Regions from separate parts of the Arthrobacter senegalensis genome, predicted to be linked through region 2. Evidence: predicted binding sites of a transcription regulator. Region 2 holds the regulator's gene; the other holds the start of a gene.

Region 1 (8,535 bases), on a different contig from region 2:
GCGCATGGCACCCACTTTTCCCACCTGGTCTCCGACACGTCGCTGGCCGAGCTGCACCGCTTCGCCGCGGCAGCCGGGATCCGCGAGCGGGCCTTCGACCGGGACCATTACGATGTGCCGGCCAGCCGCTACGCCGAGCTGGTCAGGCTGGGTGCCGTCGAAGTCAGCGCCGGTGACCTGACCCGCCGGCTGCAGGCGAGCGGGTTGCGGGTACCGGCCCGCCAGCGCCCGGAGAGGCTACGCAGGGTGCTGCTCCGCCGCTGGAACGAACTGCTGCCCGGACACGAGGACCTGGGCCGAGACCTGCTGGACCGTTGGGGAGAACCGCACCGCCACTACCACGGCCCCGGCCACCTGCTGGCTGTCCTGGAGGCGCTGGAACAGCTCACTGCCCCGGCCGGGTCCGTTCCCCGGCCGCGGGCAGTATGGTTGGCGGCCTGGTTCCACGACGCCGTCTACAACGGCCGGCCCGGCGTCGACGAACAGGAATCGGCTGATCTCGCGGCTGCCTGGCTGCCGGCCGCGGGCTGCAGCGGCGAGGAGACGGCCGAAGTGGTTCGGCTGGTCCTGCTCACGGCCACCCATTCGCCCGGCCCGCAGGATCTAACCGGTGCCCTGCTGTGCGACGCCGACCTGTCCGTCCTCGGCGGATCGCCGGCGGAGTACCGCAGCTATGTCCGGGACGTCCGCAAAGACTATGCGCACGTGCCCGACGCCGACTTCGCCGCCGGGCGCACCGCCGTCGTCCGTGGTCTGTTGGCGCTGGATCCGCTCTACCGGACCCCGTCCGCCCGGGAGAAGTGGCTGGAGCGTGCCCGGCACAACCTCGCCGCCGAGCTGGAAGCCTGGCACGAGAGGCCCGACTGGCTCGCTCCGGAAAGGGATTAAAGGCCGCGAGGCGCGGCTCCCATGACGGGAACCGCGCCTCGCTGAACCGTGGCCTGCTGTCAGGCCGAGGTGGTGGCGGGGAAGCTTAGAAGCCGCCCATGCCGCCCATCTCGTCGCCGCCCGGCATGGCCGGAGCGGCCTTCTCCGGCTTGTCGGCGACCACGGCTTCGGTGGTCAGGAACAGGCCGGCGATGGAGGCCGCGTTCTGCAGGGCAGAGCGGGTCACCTTGACCGGATCGTTCACGCCCGCAGCCAGCAGGTCCTCGTAGACGCCGGTGGCGGCGTTCAGGCCGTGGCCGTCGGCCAGGCCGCGGACCTTGTCGGCCACGACGCCCGGCTCCAGGCCGGCGTTGAGGGCGATCTGCTTCAGCGGAGCGTCGATGGCAACCTTGACGATGTTGGCGCCGGTTGCTTCGTCGCCTTCGAGGTTGAGGTTGGCGAACGCCTTGGCGCCGGCCTGGATCAGGGCCACGCCGCCACCGGCGACGATGCCTTCCTCAACGGCAGCCTTCGCGTTGCGGACAGCGTCCTCGATGCGGTGCTTGCGCTCCTTGAGCTCGACCTCGGTTGCGGCACCGGCCTTGATGACTGCCACGCCGCCGGCCAGCTTGGCCAGGCGCTCCTGCAGCTTCTCGCGGTCGTAGTCGGAATCGGAGTTCTCGATCTCGGCACGGATCTGGTTGACGCGCCCGGCGATGGCGTCGGCTTCGCCGGCACCTTCGACGATGGTGGTCTCGTCCTTGGTGACAACCACCTTGCGGGCCTGGCCCAGCAGGTCCAGGGTGGCGTTCTCCAGCTTGAGGCCGACCTCTTCGGCGATGACCTGACCGCCGGTCAGGATGGCGATGTCGGCCAGCATGGCCTTGCGGCGGTCACCGAAGCCCGGAGCCTTGACGGCCACGGACTTGAAGGTGCCGCGCATCTTGTTCACGATCAGGGTGGCCAGGGCCTCGGCCTCGACGTCCTCGGCGATGATCAGCAGCGGCTTGCCCGACTGCATGACCTTCTCCAGGATGCCAACCAGGTCCTTCACGTTGGAGATCTTGGAGTTGACGATCAGGATGTACGGATCCTCAAGGACCGTCTCCTGGCGCTCTGCGTCGGTGACGAAGTAGGCGGACAGGTAGCCCTTGTCGAAGCGCATGCCTTCGGTGAGCTCAAGCTCCAGGCCGAAGGTGTTGGACTCCTCGACCGTGACGACGCCTTCCTTGCCCACCTTGTCCAGGGCCTCGGCGATCAGTTCGCCGATCTGCGGATCTCCGGCGGAGATCGACGCGGTGGCGGCGATCTGTTCCTTGGTCTCGATTTCCTTGGCGGAAGCGATGAGCTCGGCGGTGACGGCGTCAACAGCCTTCTCGATGCCGCGCTTCAGGCTCAGCGGGTCGGCGCCGGCAGCAACGTTGCGCAGGCCTTCCTTGACCAGGGCCTGGGCCAGGACGGTGGCGGTGGTGGTGCCGTCACCGGCGACGTCGTCGGTCTTCTTGGCGACTTCCTTGACCAGCTCGGCGCCGATCTTCTCGTACGGGTCGTCCAGCTCGATCTCCTTGGCGATGGAAACACCATCGTTGGTGATCGTGGGGGCGCCCCACTTCTTCTCGAGCACGACGTTGCGGCCACGCGGGCCGAGGGTTACTTTAACGGCGTCAGCGAGGGTGTTGAGTCCGCGCTCGAGGCCGCGGCGGGCCTCTTCGTCAAATGCAATGATCTTTGCCATAGCGGCTTACGTCCCTTCTGGACAATAGACACTGGACGCAGCTTTTGACGGCTGCTGGCCACCTGCGGTGCCCGCGACGGACGGCTCACGACGACGGCGAATTCGGTACGCCGCGCCGCTCACCTCACCGAGGTGGCGGGTTTCACTCCCTACGGGCTTTCTTAGCAGTCAGCCCGCGAGAGTGCTAACTCAATAATTAGCACTCGCAGGTGTCGAGTGCAAGCTGTTGGGCCTGCCAGATGACGCGCTTCTCCGGCCGAGATCCCCCTGAGCACCCCCGGGCCAACAATCAGGGTGGACCCCCATGGAAACGGCAGGCCCGCCGCGCGTAGATTGGCAGGCAAGACAGCACACGCGAACAAACGGCCCGGCAGCGGGCACAGGTCGGAGAACCATGTCTGAATCACCGGACGAGAAGAACATTAGCAACCCCACCGAGCCGCTGGCGCCGGGCACCAACCCGACGAGGCCGCTCGGCGGACAGTCGCCGTACGGCGCAGCGGGACAGCAATATCCGCAGCCCGGCCAGCCGGGTTACGGGGCTCCGGGGCAACAGCAGCCGGCCCCGGGCCAGCAGCCCTTCGGCCAGCAACCGTACGGCGCCCCGGGACAGCCATACGCGCAGCCCGGCCAGCCGGGCCAGGGCCAGCCCTACGGGCAGCAGCAGTACTACGGGGCTCCCCCGGGCTACTACTATCCGGAACAGAAGTCCCGGCTGATCGGCGGGCTGCTCGGCATCCTGCTGGGCGGCCTGGGCGTCCACCGGTTCTATCTGGGCCACGTCGCCATCGGCGTGGTGCAGATTGTCGTCACGTTCCTGACGTTTGGTTTCGGCGCCGTCTGGGGGTTCGTCGAGGGCATCATGATCCTGGTCGGGGCAGAGCCGTTCAAGCGCGACGCCCGCGGGATCCCGCTCAAGGAGTAGCCTTACCGGCGCGACGAACCGGCGCGACGAAACCAGCGGCGGAGGCACCCCAGCCTCCGCCGCCGTCGTCATTGCGGGTCTGCTACGGGGCGACCCGGACCTCTTCTGCCTGCGGACCCTTCTGGCCCTGGCCGATCTGGAACTCTACGCGCTGCCCCTCATCAAGGGAACGGTAACCATCCATTTGAATAGCGGACCAGTGGACAAAAACATCGGAATTTTCTTCGTCCACGGTGATGAAGCCGTAGCCCTTTTCCGCGTTGAACCATTTGACGGTTCCCAGCGCCATAGCGTTCTCCATACTCAGTAGTTCCAGCCTGCCGTGTACGGTTCAGCGGCAGGATGGTTTCACCTTAACCGCGCAGCGGGGTGAAGTGAGCTACCGCACACTTAAATGTTATTGAGGCGTAACCGAAATTCCGCTTTGAGGCCGCTCCGCATGGGTAATAGGGCTACGGCGCCGCGGGCAGGCGGCCCGGCCGGCGCGCAATCCAGGCGCACGGCCTATTGGGGGCCCGGCCTGGCGAATGCCTTACTGGCAGCCGGGCCCAGCGCCACCGTGGCGGCCCGGCGAGGAGAATGCCTTACTGGCAGCCGGGCCCAGCGCCACCGTGGCGGCCCGGCGAGGAGAATGCCTTACTGGCAGCCGGGCCCAGCGCCACCTTGGCGGCGCGGCGAGGAGAATGCCTTACTGGTAGCCGGGTCCCAGCGCCACGGTGACGTACTGCGAGACGTTGCCGTTTTCCTGCATCGCACTGATGCCCAGCAATTGTCCAAGGGCCCGCGCGTTGGCTTCCTGGCCCGGGTTGTAGAAGATCACTGAGCCGGCGAGCGGGGCGCCGCCCCAGTTGTCCACGACCGCGATCGACCAGCCGTCCGCCTGCACCCGCTGCGACACGGTTCCGGCCAGCCCGGTCACGCCGGTGCCGTTGAGGATCATCACCGGGTCCTGCTTGTTGACCGCCGCGGCCTCTTCCGTGGGTTCCTCGGTCGGCTCCTCGGTCGGCTCCTCGGTCGGCTCCTCGGTGGGCTCTTCCGTTGCCTCCTCGGTCGGCTTCGCGGTGGCGGTCGCTTCCGGCTCGGCGGTTTCGGTTTCCTGCGCTGTTGGCGTGGGCGAAACGCTGGCCGCGGGGGCGGCCTGGCCGGCGGCCGGGGTCGAAGATCCCCCGCCTCCCAGCAGCGGAAGCACGAAGAACGACAGGGCGCCAACCGCCAGCGCCAGTACCGCGGCAAGGACGATCAGGCCCAGGCCGTTGGACTTCGGCGTCGCCATCCGTGCGCGGTGCACACCGTGGCGGTCTGAAGTTTCGGGGACCTGGTCGAACTCATCCCGGGGGTACTTGCTCATCGCTTTCAGTGCATCCTTGTGGTGGCGAAACGGAAACCGGCCTACCAGGCCGTCCCGGTTCTAGGCGTCGGTTCCCAGCCGGCGAGCAGTGCGCGCGCGCTGGCGGGACGTACGTAGTCTACGCAATCTCTTCACCAGCATCGGATCGTGCGCCAACGCATCCTCGGTGTCGATCAACGCATTCAGGATCTGGTAGTAGTGCGTGGCGGACATGTCGAACAGTTCGCGGATGGCCTGTTCCTTGGCTCCGGCGTACTTCCACCACTGCCGCTCCAGGGCCAGCATGCGCTGGTCGCGTTCGCTCAGCGGGCTGGCGTCGTCAACCTCGGCCTCGAGTGAAAAGGCACTGGCCTCGGCCGAACCCGCCACAACACACCTGCGCTTCCTAGTACTTGCTGACAGCAATCAATACCTCCCCCATGATAAAGGCGAATCACAGGCATGTCATTCACCGCCCCCGGGCCGGTCCCGGCCCGGCGGGCGGCGTGCGCCACCGGATTGCCTGCCGGCGGGTGGTTTCCGCAAAGATGGAACTGTGAACTACGACGACGGTGCCCTCTTTCCGCTGCCAGCCCACCCGCCCGCCGCGGACCTTGGCGCCCCGTACCCGTTTGCCTCCCCCCGGGAGCTCTCCGCCGTGATTCATCCCGAGTGGGCCGAGGTGCTCGCTCCGGCCGAACCCCTGCTCTGGGATCTGGCCTCCTACCTTGACGGCGAGCGCGCCGCCGGAAAGACCTTGCTGCCCGCTCCGGCCAACGTGTTGCGGGCATTCCAGCGGCCGCTGTCCAAGGTCAAGGTCCTGATCGTCGGCCAGGACCCCTATCCCACGCCGGGGCACTCGATCGGACTGGCCTTCGCCGTCGAACGGCACGTGCGTCCGCTGCCGCGCAGCCTGGCCAACATCTACCGGGAACTGCAGATGGATTTGGGCATCCGGCCGCCCCAGCACGGCGACCTGAGCGCCTGGAGTGACCAAGGCGTGCTGATGCTTAACCGCGCGCTGACCGTGGAGGCGGGCAAGGCCGGCTCCCACCGCAACAAGGGGTGGGAGCAGGTCACCGAACTCGCGGTCCGGGCGCTGGCTCAGCGCGGCGGCCCGCTGGTGGCACTGCTCTGGGGACGCGAAGCCCAGCAGTTGGCTCCGGTACTGGAGCAGGTGCCGCGGATCGAGACGGTGCACCCCAGCCCCCTGTCGGCCTCCCGCGGATTCTTTGGGTCGCGGCCCTTCAGCCGGGTTAACGAATTGTTGGCCGCCCAGGGCGCCGAACCGGTGCACTGGGAGCTGCGCTGAGCTGGGCCGCTCAGCCGGGCCTCGAGTCGCGTCGTGCAGCTGGGCGACGTGGGCTGCCGGCTGGCAGGCGCCGGGACGTTTTGTCCATGTTTTGCGCGCGGCTCCGGCGTCGCCGCAGGTCAAGGCCTTACCGGTTTCCAAGACATGGACAGTTTCGGCCAAACATGGACAGCTGGGACCTTGCCCGAACCGCTGAGGCCAAGGGGTTCGCGGTGGGGGTCCGTGCGTTCCTGGGGGCGCGTGTGACCTTCACCATCCGCAAATTGGGATTACCCGACCGGTGGATTAGGTTCTCCTTAGTAGCAGTTTCCCTTCGTCAGGAGTAGTGCAGGATGCAGACACAACCGGCAGCAGCCCCCGCCCGTGCGGGACGGAGCGCTCGGCCGCCGCGGGTGCAGACGAATCTCCAGGTGACGCGCACCGAGTGGATTTCACAGCACATGGTCCGGGTCTACGCCGGCGGCGAGGCGTTCGATTCGTTCGCCGAACGGTTTGCTGCCAAGGACGCCACCGACCAGTACATCAAGATCATCTTCCTGGACCCCACGCTCGATGTGGAGCTCCCGGTCAACGTCGCGGAGCTGAAGGAAACCCTTCCGGCCGACAAGCTGCCCGTCACCCGCACCTACACCGTGCGCCGGCTGGACCGCGACACCCGCGAGGTAGTGGTCGACTTTGTGGTCCACGGCGACGAAGGCCTCGCCGGACCCTGGGCCGCGCGGGCCAAGCCGGGCGACTGGATGATGTTCAACGGACCCGGTGGCGCGTACCGGCCCGATCCCGACGCAGACTGGTACCTTTTGGCCGGCGACGACGCGGCGCTGCCGGCAGTTGCCGCCGCCATTGAGGCACTGGCTCCGGACGCGCGCGGCCATGCCTTCCTGGAAGTGGATTCCGAGGCGGACGTGCAGGAGCTGGGCGCTCCGGCCAACCTGGAAATCCACTGGCTGTTCCGGCGCGGCCAGACGCCCGGGACCGCTACCCTGCTGCGCGACGCCATAGCCGGCCTGGACTGGCCCGACGGCCGCGTGGATGCATTCGTCCACGGCGAGCGCGACGAGGTGAAGTCCCTGCGCGATGTCCTGTTCAAGGACCACGGGTTGTCCCGCGATCAGGTCTCCATCTCGGGTTACTGGGCCTACGGCCGGGCCGAAGACGCCTTCCAGGCGGAGAAGCGCACGCCGGCGGGCCAGATCTTCCCGGAGAACTACCCGGCCTGAGCCGGGATCATCCGGGGCTCCCGGCGCCCATCCCCCGGCGCCCACTCCGAGCGCCCATCCCCCGGCGCCCACCCCGGCCCCCGGCGCCGGGCAACCCATCCCGCACCGGCGGATCCTGCGTCCTTAGCGGCGACGGGCCCGCCGGTTTTCGTTCGAGCCCAGCCCCTTGGTGAACGGCCGGGCCAAGTTGTCGCCGAGCACGGTACCGCCGGCGATGGCCAGGATCACCGTCAGCGCACCGAACAGCCCCAGGATGCCGTTGAACGGCGCCTCCGAGTTGACGGTCAACTCGAAGATCGACCGGAACACGGACAGCCCGGGCAGCAGGAACAGCACGGCCGGCACCGCCACCACCAGCTGCGGCGAGCCCATCCGCAGGCCCACGATGCGCCCGAGGAACCCGATCACCACGGCCCCGACGGCCGGGCCGATCCGGTCGCCGATCCCCGCCCACACCGCGAGATCGTAGATCAACAGCCCGACCAGCCCGACGGCGGCCGTGGGCAGCAGCATGTTCAGCTTGGTCTGCTCGGTCATGCTGAGGGCAATGGTTGACACCACGAGCAGCAGCGCCCGCACCACGTAGGGGTACTGGCCCTGGCCCTCCACAAAGACTTCGGGCAGGCTGACGCCGAGCATCGAGCCGCCCACCAGCCCCACGGCGACGCCGGCGGCAATCGCAGCGAAGGTAAAGAAGGCCGAGAGATAGCGTCCCGACGCGGTGACCGGGAAGCCGTTGATCGCATCCTGGGTGGCGGAGACCAGCCGACCGGTCGGCAGGAGGAACAGGATGCCGCCGGCGATCACCAGCGACGGGCTCATCGGCACGTGCAGCGTCCAGAACAGCAGCGCCATGACGGTGGCCAGGCAGGCGCCGATGCCGGTGATGAAGAAGTCCGGCATCCGCCATTTGCTCAGCTTCCGCCCGACCAAACCCATCAGCACGGTGGAGATGCCGCCCACCAGGGCCGCGAAGACGCTGCCGCCGAGGAAGGCAATGATGAAGCCGGAGAACACGCCGCCGGCCGCGATGGCCATCCACCGGGCGAAGGGCTTGGGGCGCGAGGTAATCTCCTGCAGCCGTTCCTTCGCCTCGCTGCGCCCCACCCCGCCGTTGACGATGTCGGTGACCAGTTCGTGCACCAGGGA
Region 2 (8,535 bases):
CCAGCGCACGATGCTGCGTTCGGCCTGCCACGGCACCACGGCATCGACACCCAGTTCGGTGGCCGCCTCGATGGCAAGTTCGTCGCGGTTTCCCTTGGCCAGCGCCTGCACCAGCACCAACTCCGGGTCGGGCCGTGGCTCCTGCAGGATCCGGAGCGCGCGGACGGTAAGCTGGCCTGAGGTGCCGGCAACGGCCTCCCCTACCAGCCGCCGGCCCCGCCCGTCGGCCAGATCGACGGCTTCACCCGGTTCGATCCGCTTGACCGTGACGGCGTGCCGCGCCTCGTCGCCGGCCAGGGTGAAGCTGTCGCCCGGAGCGACGTCGTCGAGCTCGCCCGGAGCGGTGAAGAACAGGTGGTTGGTCACGCCTAGAGGTTACCGAGCCGGTCCCGCAGGCGGGCGAAGACGCCAGTGCCGGAGGACGCCAGCTTGCCCTCGGTGTATTCCTCGCCGCGGGCCCTGGCCAGCCGGCGCAGCAGGTCCTCCTGCTCCGCATCCAGCTTGCTCGGGGTCTCCACATGCACGTGCACCTGCAGGTCGCCGCGACCGTAGCCGCGCAGGTGGGTCACGCCCAGGCCGCGCAGGGTGAGGGTCTCGCCCGCCTGCGTGCCGGGCTTGATGCTGACTTCCTGTTCGCCGTCGAAGGTGTCCAGTGTGAGGTCGGTGCCCAGCGCGGCAGCGGTCATCGGCACCGAGAGCGTGACGTGCAGGTCGTCGCCCTCGCGGATGAAATTCTTGTCCGGGTTCACGCGGATTTCCACATACAGGTCACCCTGCGGGCCGCCGGCGGGGCCTGCTTCGCCCTGGCCGGCCAGCTGAATCCGCGTTCCGGTCCCGACGCCCGCCGGGAGCTTGATGGTCAGCGAACGACGGCTGCGGACGCGGCCCTCACCGTTGCACTCGTTGCAGGGGTCGGGAATGACCGTACCGAAGCCCTGGCAGCTGCCGCACGCGGCAGTGGTCATGACCTGGCCCAGGATGGACCGCACCGCACGCTGGACCTGGCCGGAACCGCCGCAGATGTCGCAGGTGCGCGGGCTGGTGCCGGGGCGGCAGCAACTGCCGTCGCAGGTGGGGCAGACGACGGCGGTGTCCACTTCGATTTTCTTGTTGACGCCGAAGACCGCGTCCTTGAGGTCGATCCGCACGTTGATCAGGGCGTCCTGGCCGCGGCGGGTCCGGGAGGCCGGACCGGCGCCGCCCGCTCCGGCGCCGCCGAAAAAGCTTTCGAAGATGTCCTGGAAGGCGAACCCGGACCCGGAGAAGCCGCCGCCGAAGCCGGTGTCGTTGCCGTTCTCGTTGCCGGTGGTGTCGTAGATGCGCCGCTTCTGCGGGTCGGACAGCACCTCGTACGCGTGGCTGACCTGCTTGAACTGTTCGGCTGCCTCCGGGCCGGGGTTCACGTCCGGATGCAGCTTGCGGGCCAGCTTGCGGTAGGCCTTCTTGATTTCCTCGGTGGAGGCGTCCTGGCTGACACCGAGGGCGTCGTAGTGGTTACTCACCTTGTAGTACTTCACTTCCTGGGGATCGGTTCACCGGCGCCGACGGCCGGTGCGGACACTGCGCGGCGTGGCTAGCCGGCGAGGATCCGTGACAAATAACGTGCGACGGCGCGGACCGCGGCCATGGTGGTGGGATAGTCCATCCGGGTGGGGCCGAGGATGCCGACCTTGGCCGTCGCGCCCGGGCCGTATCCGGTGGCCACCACGGAGGTTTCGGCCAGCGAACCGTAGGGGTTTTCGCTGCCGATGCTCACCGACATGCCACGCGCGTCCTGATGCAGTTCGGAGAGCAACTGCAGCAGCACCACCTGTTCTTCAAGAGCCTCGAGGATGGGACCGATGCTCAGCTGGAAGTCGACCGTGGAACGGGCCAGGTTGGCCGTGCCGGCCATCAGGATCCGCTCCTCGTTCGTGGCCGCGGCAAGCTGCGAAAGCTGCGACGCCAGGGCCTCGGCCGTGCCCGCCGGCCCCGCCTGCGGCGGCACCGGGGAGGTCTTCAGCAGCCCCGGCACTGCCGCCAGCGGCTTCCCGGACAGCACCGACAGGAATGCCGTGCGCAGCGTGGCCAGGGCCTCCTCGGTGACGTCCGCCGGAAGCGCCGCGACATGCTGCTCCACCTTGCCGTTGTCCGCGATCAGCACGACCAGGGCCCTTTTGGGAGCCAGCAGGATGAACTCGATGTGCCGCACCTTGGCAGCACCCAGCTGGGGATACTGGATGACGGCCACCTGGTTGGTCAACTGGGACAGCAGCCGCACGGTGCGTTCCATGACATCGTCTAGGTCGTCGGCGCCTTCCAGCAGTTTCTGGATGGCGCGGCGCTCGGGGGCAGAGAGCGGCTTGACGTCCGAAATCCGGTCCACGAACAGGCGGTAGCCCTTGTCCGTGGGAATCCGGCCGGCGCTGGTGTGCGGGGCGACGATCAGCCCCTCTTCCTCCAGCGCCGCCATGTCGTTGCGGATCGTGGCTGAGGATACGCCCAGGCTGTGCCGGTCGACCAGTGCCTTGGAGCCCACCGGCTCACGCGAGTGCACATAGTCTTCGACAATGGCGCGGAGCACTTCCAGCCTCCGGACCTCGCTCACTGCACTCCTCCTGTCTCCAACTCGTCTGCGGACAGACCGTTAGCACTCAACACGTCCAAGTGCTAAGTCTAATACGTCGCCGCCGTTGTTAGCATTGTCGGGCGGCCGTGCCGTGAGGACGACAACCAGCAGAGGACTTAAAGTTTATGAGCAGCTACGGCTGGGGCCCCCAGGATCTCACCGCCCCCAAGGCCCGGGCACTGCGCGAAATCGGCGCCGAACCGGGACTGGTGCTCGAGGACGCACAGAGCGGGTGGGTCGGCGCCGTCGTCCGGGTGGAGAAGTCCGGCGGTGTGCATCTGGTGTCGCTGGAAGACCGCCGGGGCAAGGTCCGCTCGTTCCCGCTGGGTTTCGGCTTCCTCTTCGAGGGCGAGCCGGTGAAGGTGGTGCCGGCGGCGCCCGCGGCGAAGGCTCCCGTCCGGCAACGGACGGCCTCCGGTTCGGTCAAGGTCGAGGGACAGCGGGCCAGGGTCGCGCGGGCCAGCCGGATCTGGGTCGAAGGCAAGCATGACGCCGAACTCGTGGAGAAGGTCTGGGGAGACGACCTCCGCGTGGAGGGGATCGTGGTCGAACCCCTGCACGGCGTGGACGATTTGGCAGCGGCCGTGGCGGACTTCTCCCCCGGCCCGCAGCGCAGGCTCGGCATCCTGGTGGACCACCTGGTCCCCAACTCCAAGGAGTGGCGGATAGCCGAGGCCGCCATGGCCGTGCCCGCGGCGGCGGGCAACGTACTGATTGTGGGCCACCCCTACGTCGACGTGTGGCAGGCCATCAAACCGGCGGTCATCGGCCGATCCGCGTGGCCGGTGGTTCCGCGCGGCACCGATTGGAAGACCGGCATCCTCGCCGGCCTCGGCTGGCCGCACCGGACCCAGATAGACATCGCCGACGGCTGGAAGAGGCTGCTGGGCAGTGTTAACACCTATGCCGACCTGGAGCCCAGTCTCTTGGGCAGGGTGGAAGAAGTCATCGATTTCCTGACGGTTTGAGCCGGTTCCGTCCGGCGCCCCCGCCCGCGGAATGCACCGGGAGACGGGCTGGAACAGCTAGGCTAGGAACAGAAGTGAGCCGTCAGAAGATTTTCCGAAGGTAGGTCCAGTGTCCGAGAACTCTGCTCGTCAGCAGCAGCCGGAGCGCAAGTCCGCTCCGCGCCAGCAGTACCAGAGCGCGTCGGCGTCCGCTTTGCCCCTGACCCCTTCGGAGGACCGGCAATGGGCCACCATGGCGCACTTCGGCGGCATCCTGGGTTGCTTCCCGTCGCTGGCGATCTACCTGATCTTCAAGGACCGGGGTCCCTTTACCGCCCAGGAGTCCAAAGAGGCCCTGAACTTCACGGTTCCGCCCACGGCGGTGGCCATCATTGCGAACCTGCTGATCCTCATCCCGGCGGTCAGCGGACTCTTTGCCGTCATCGCGGCCGCCATCTGGGTCTTCCTCACGGTCTACTCCGTCATTGCCGGCGTCAAGTGCAACCGCGGCGTTCCCTACCGGTACGCCTACAACCTGCGCCTGTTTCGGTAGCTCTGACATCCGGCCCCCACAGCCGCTCCGTTAGCGCTGCCGTTCCGCCAGCGCTGCGGCCTCCTACAGGGCCGCCCTCCTACCCTGCCTGCCGCGAGAACCGCTGGCGGGCGGTGTTCATCCCCGCCGCGATCGGCACGTGGCCGGTCGCCGCGGCCAGGCCGAAGCGCGGCATGTCGCTATAGACACTCTCCCGGCCCCCCGGCACCGTCTCGTACGTTTCGTGCCACACACCGACGTCCCCGCTGCCGGCCGATTCGCGCATGAACCGCCGCCAGGGTTCCAGGTGCGGCGCCGAGCGGTCGGACGCGAACCGCTGCAGGTGTTCCGGGCTCTTCCAGTAGCTGAGCATGATCGTGGTGCGCCCGAACCATTGGTGGAAGCCCAGCAGGCCGGCCTCCGGCGATGCCGCCAGGTGCGCCAGCATCGCCGGCATAGCCGACGCGGTGCGGGCCACCTTGCCGATCTTCCACCAGCGGTTCGCCCGCATCCCGATGAGGAAGACCGTGACCCGTTCGCCGCCCGGATCGGCTGTGAACCGTCCTGTGTGTACGTGTTCCGACATGAGCCGATTCCTTTCGTAACAGTGTTACAGAACATTGTTATGGAATACTGGGCTCATGGCAAGACCCATAGTCCACGATGATTCGCTGCGGCGCACGCTGCTCGACACTGCCGCGGCCCTGATTACCCGCGACGGCGCCCCCGCCGTGTCGCTCCGGGCGATCGCGGCGGCGGCCGGGACGTCGACGACGGCGGTGTACTCGCTCTTCGGCGGGAAGGCGGAGCTGCTCACCGCCATCCTCGACGACGGTTTCGCCTCCTTCGCGGCCTCCCAGCAGCGCGCCGCTCCCGACGGACTGGAGGCGCTGGGCAAGGCTTACCGGGCGTGGGCCCTGGAGCATCCGGTCCTGTACGGCCTCATGTTCGGCGGCTCACTGGCCAGCCAGGTGCCGTGCCAGCCGACGCCCGGCGCCGCGGAACCGGCGATCGCGCCGCTGTTTGCCGCCGTCGCCGCCGCCCTGCCCGGGGCATCGGACGACGACGTCGCGTCCATGGTGGGCGTGGTGTGGGGCCAGGTCCACGGGCTCGTCTCGCTGGAGCTGGCGGGCGCGCCGGCTGCCGGGTGGAGCTGGGACTCCGCCTACGAGGCGGCCCTGCACCGGATCGGCCGGTCGCTTTAGGCCTGCGCGGTCAGTCCTCGAGCAACCGCCGCACCACGGCGTCGGCCAGCAGCCGGCCCTTGAGGGTGAGCCGGATCGTCCCGGCGAAGGCCGCGGCCGGGTCGACCAGGGCGTCGGCGATCAGCCCGGCCACGGCCTTCCGGCCGTTCGGGCCCAGGTCCCGGGTCTGCAGCCCGTCGATGATGCGGGTCTGCAGCATCACGTGTTCCAGCTGGCGGGTGCCGGTGTCCAGCGTTTCGCGGCCGGCTGCCGGAGATACCCCCGTGGCCAGCCGCTGGGCGTAGGCCGCGGGGTGCTTCACGTTCCACCACCGGACCCCGCCCACGTGCGAGTGTGCGCCCGGGCCGGCTCCCCACCAGTCGTCCCCGCGCCAGTAAGCCAGGTTGTGCCGGCAGCGGTCCTCGGGAGTGCGGGCCCAATTGCTGACCTCGTACCAGCCGAACCCGGCCGCGCCGAGCCGCGCGTCTGCGATCTCATACTTGGCGGCGTGGTCGTCGTCGTCGATTCCGGGCACCTCGCCGCGGCGGATCTGCGCCGCGAGCTTGGTCCCGTCCTCGACGATCAGGGCATAGGCGGAGATATGGTCCGGCGCGCAGGCGATCGCGGAGTCGAGGCTGGCCTCCCAGTCCGCAATGGACTCCCCCGGCGTGCCGTAGATCAGGTCCAGGCTGACGTTCAGCCCGGCGTCGCGGGCCCACTGCACCGCCTGCGGCACCCGTTCCGGGTTATGGGTACGGTCGAGGACCTTCAGCACATGCGGCACGGCCGACTGCATGCCGAAGGACACGCGGGTGAAACCGGCGTCGGCCAGGATCTTCAGTGATTCCGGCGTGACCGAGTCCGGGTTGGCTTCCGTGGTGACCTCGGCGCCCGGCTCCAAACCCCACAGGTCCGCGGCCTGGCGAAGCATCGACGCCAGGTCCGCCGCCGGCAGCAGGGTCGGTGTGCCGCCGCCAAAAAACACGGTGGCCAGCGGACGGTCGGGCAGGCCGGAGTCACGCAGCACCCGCGCCGCCAGCTCCAGCTCCGTGTTCAGGGTGCCCGAGTACTCATCCTGCGACGCGCCGGAACCCAGTTCCTTGGCGGTATAGGTGTTGAAATCGCAGTAGCCGCAGCGCACCCGGCAGAACGGGATGTGCACATACAGGCAGAACGCGCGGTCCTCCGCGCCTGCCGCTGCCTGAGCAGGCAGCAGGCCGTCGGCCGGCGCCGGGTCCCCCACGGGAAGGACGCTAGGCACTGAGGCGCGCCTCCGCCGTCGTCGTTGTGGTCACAAGCACTGCAGAGCTACTTCTTTGCCTTGTCCTTGGAGTCATCCGATGACAGCGCGGCGATGAAGGCCTCCTGCGGGACCTCCACGCGGCCGACCATCTTCATCCGCTTCTTGCCTTCCTTCTGCTTCTCCAGCAGCTTCCGCTTACGGGAGATGTCGCCGCCGTAGCACTTGGCCAGCACGTCCTTGCGGATGGCGCGGATGTTTTCGCGCGCGATGATACGGGAACCGATGGCGGCCTGGATGGGCACCTCGAACTGCTGGCGCGGGATGAGTTCGCGCAGCTTGGAGGTCATCATGACGCCGTAGCTGTAGGCCTTCTCGCGGTGCGTGATGGCGCTGAACGCGTCGACCTGTTCTCCCTGCAGCAGGATGTCCACCTTGACCAGATCGGCCACCTGTTCGCCGTCGGCTTTCCAGTCCAGCGAGGCGTAGCCGCGGGTGCGCGACTTGAGGTTGTCGAAGAAGTCGAAGACGATTTCCGCCAGCGGCAGCCGGTAGCGCAGCTCCACGCGGTCCTCGGAGAGGTAATCCATCCCCTTCATCTCGCCGCGGCGGCCCTGGCAGAGCTCCATGATGGTGCCGACGAACTCGTTGGGCGCGAGGATGGTCGCGGAGACCATCGGCTCGCGGACCTCGGAAACCTTTCCGTCCGGATATTCGCTCGGGTTGGTGACCGTCAGGACCTTCTTGTCCTCCAGCGTGACCTCATAGACCACGTTGGGAGCGGTGGAGATCAGGTCCAGGTTGAACTCGGCCTCAAGCCGTTCCCGGGTGATTTCCAGGTGCAGCAGCCCGAGGAAGCCGACTCGGAAGCCGAAGCCGAGGGCCGCGGAGGTCTCCGGCTCGTAGATCAGTGCCGCGTCGTTAAGCTTGAGCTTGTCCAGCGCGTCGCGCAGTACCGGGTAGTCCGTGCCGTCGATCGGGTAGAGCCCGGAAAAGACCATGGGCTTGGGGTCTGCGTAGCCGCCCAGGGACTCCGCTGCCGGCTTGAGCAGGTTGGTGACGGTGTCGCCAACCTTGGACTGGCGGACGTCCTTAACGCCGGTGATCAGGTAGCCGACCTCCCCGACGCCCAGGCCGTTGGACGGGGTGGGTTCGGGCGAGCTGACTCCGATTTCGAGCAGTTCGTGGCTGGCCCGGGTAGACATCATCTGGATGCGTTCGCGCGGCGAGAGTTTTCCGTCGACCACCCGGACATACGTGACCACGCCGCGGTAGGTGTCGTAGACCGAGTCGAAGATCATCGCTCGGGCAGGTGCGTCCGCGTCGCCCGTGGGGGCCGGCAGGTCGCGCACGATCTTGTCCAGCAGCGCTTCGACGCCCACGCCGGTCTTGCCGGAGACCTTCAGCACGTCTTCCGGATCGCCGCCGATCAGGTTGGCCAGCTCGGCCGCGTACTTTTCCGGCTGCGCGGCCGGCAGGTCGATCTTGTTCAGGACCGGGATGATGGTGAGGTCGTTCTCCATCGCCAGGTAGAGGTTGGCCAGCGTCTGGGCCTCGATGCCCTGAGCCGCGTCCACCAGCAGGACCGCGCCTTCGCAGGCTGCCAGGGAACGGGAAACTTCATAGGTGAAGTCCACGTGGCCGGGGGTGTCGATCATGTTCAGGGCGTAACTGACGTCGTCAAGCTCCCACGGCATGCGCACGGCCTGGGACTTGATGGTGATGCCGCGTTCCCGCTCGATGTCCATCCGGTCCAGGTACTGGGCCTTCATATCGCGCGGCTGGACCACGCCGGTGAGCTGGAGCATCCGGTCGGCAAGAGTGGACTTGCCGTGGTCGATATGGGCGATGATGCAGAAGTTCCTGATGATCGCCGGATCGGTGGCGGCAGGCACCGGCGCGGTGCGGGCCATCGGTGACACAGATGGTTCCTTACTCTCAGACAAGCGGGCTACGGCAATGCGGCCGGGTCGACCAGCACGCTGAATTTGCTCAACTATAAGTGTCCCACGCCTGCCCGCGAT

The links. The regulator HrcA, encoded in region 2, represses chaperone genes, less so after heat shock. The targets are predictions, from matches to a motif close to TTNGCACTCGNNNNNNNCGAGTGCNAA.
Region 1: groL (chaperonin GroEL) is a predicted target of HrcA. The motif match lies at 2,764-2,790, and genes of this name have one in related genera.

What each region holds. Positions count from the first base shown of each region.
Region 1 covers NZ_JBNHGZ010000006.1:147,109-155,643, forward strand. Annotated here, with positions in the region: gene AC5RVG_RS16415 (DUF4031 domain-containing protein) at 1-888, shown strand, start outside; gene groL (chaperonin GroEL) at 974-2,602, opposite strand; gene AC5RVG_RS16425 (TM2 domain-containing protein) at 2,997-3,527, shown strand; gene AC5RVG_RS16430 (cold-shock protein) at 3,610-3,816, opposite strand; gene AC5RVG_RS16435 (LytR C-terminal domain-containing protein) at 4,216-4,875, opposite strand; gene AC5RVG_RS16440 (DUF3263 domain-containing protein) at 4,936-5,244, opposite strand; gene AC5RVG_RS16445 (uracil-DNA glycosylase) at 5,411-6,166, shown strand; gene AC5RVG_RS16450 (siderophore-interacting protein) at 6,499-7,386, shown strand; gene AC5RVG_RS16455 (threonine/serine exporter family protein) at 7,510-8,535, opposite strand, start outside.
Region 2 covers NZ_JBNHGZ010000003.1:430,521-439,055, forward strand. Annotated here, with positions in the region: gene AC5RVG_RS12150 (16S rRNA (uracil(1498)-N(3))-methyltransferase) at 1-366, opposite strand, end outside; gene dnaJ (molecular chaperone DnaJ) at 369-1,502, opposite strand; gene hrcA (heat-inducible transcriptional repressor HrcA) at 1,574-2,587, opposite strand; gene AC5RVG_RS12165 (DUF3097 family protein) at 2,734-3,576, shown strand; gene AC5RVG_RS12170 (DUF4870 domain-containing protein) at 3,686-4,108, shown strand; gene AC5RVG_RS12175 (DUF4188 domain-containing protein) at 4,188-4,673, opposite strand; gene AC5RVG_RS12180 (TetR-like C-terminal domain-containing protein) at 4,729-5,292, shown strand; gene hemW (radical SAM family heme chaperone HemW) at 5,303-6,532, opposite strand; gene lepA (translation elongation factor 4) at 6,580-8,433, opposite strand.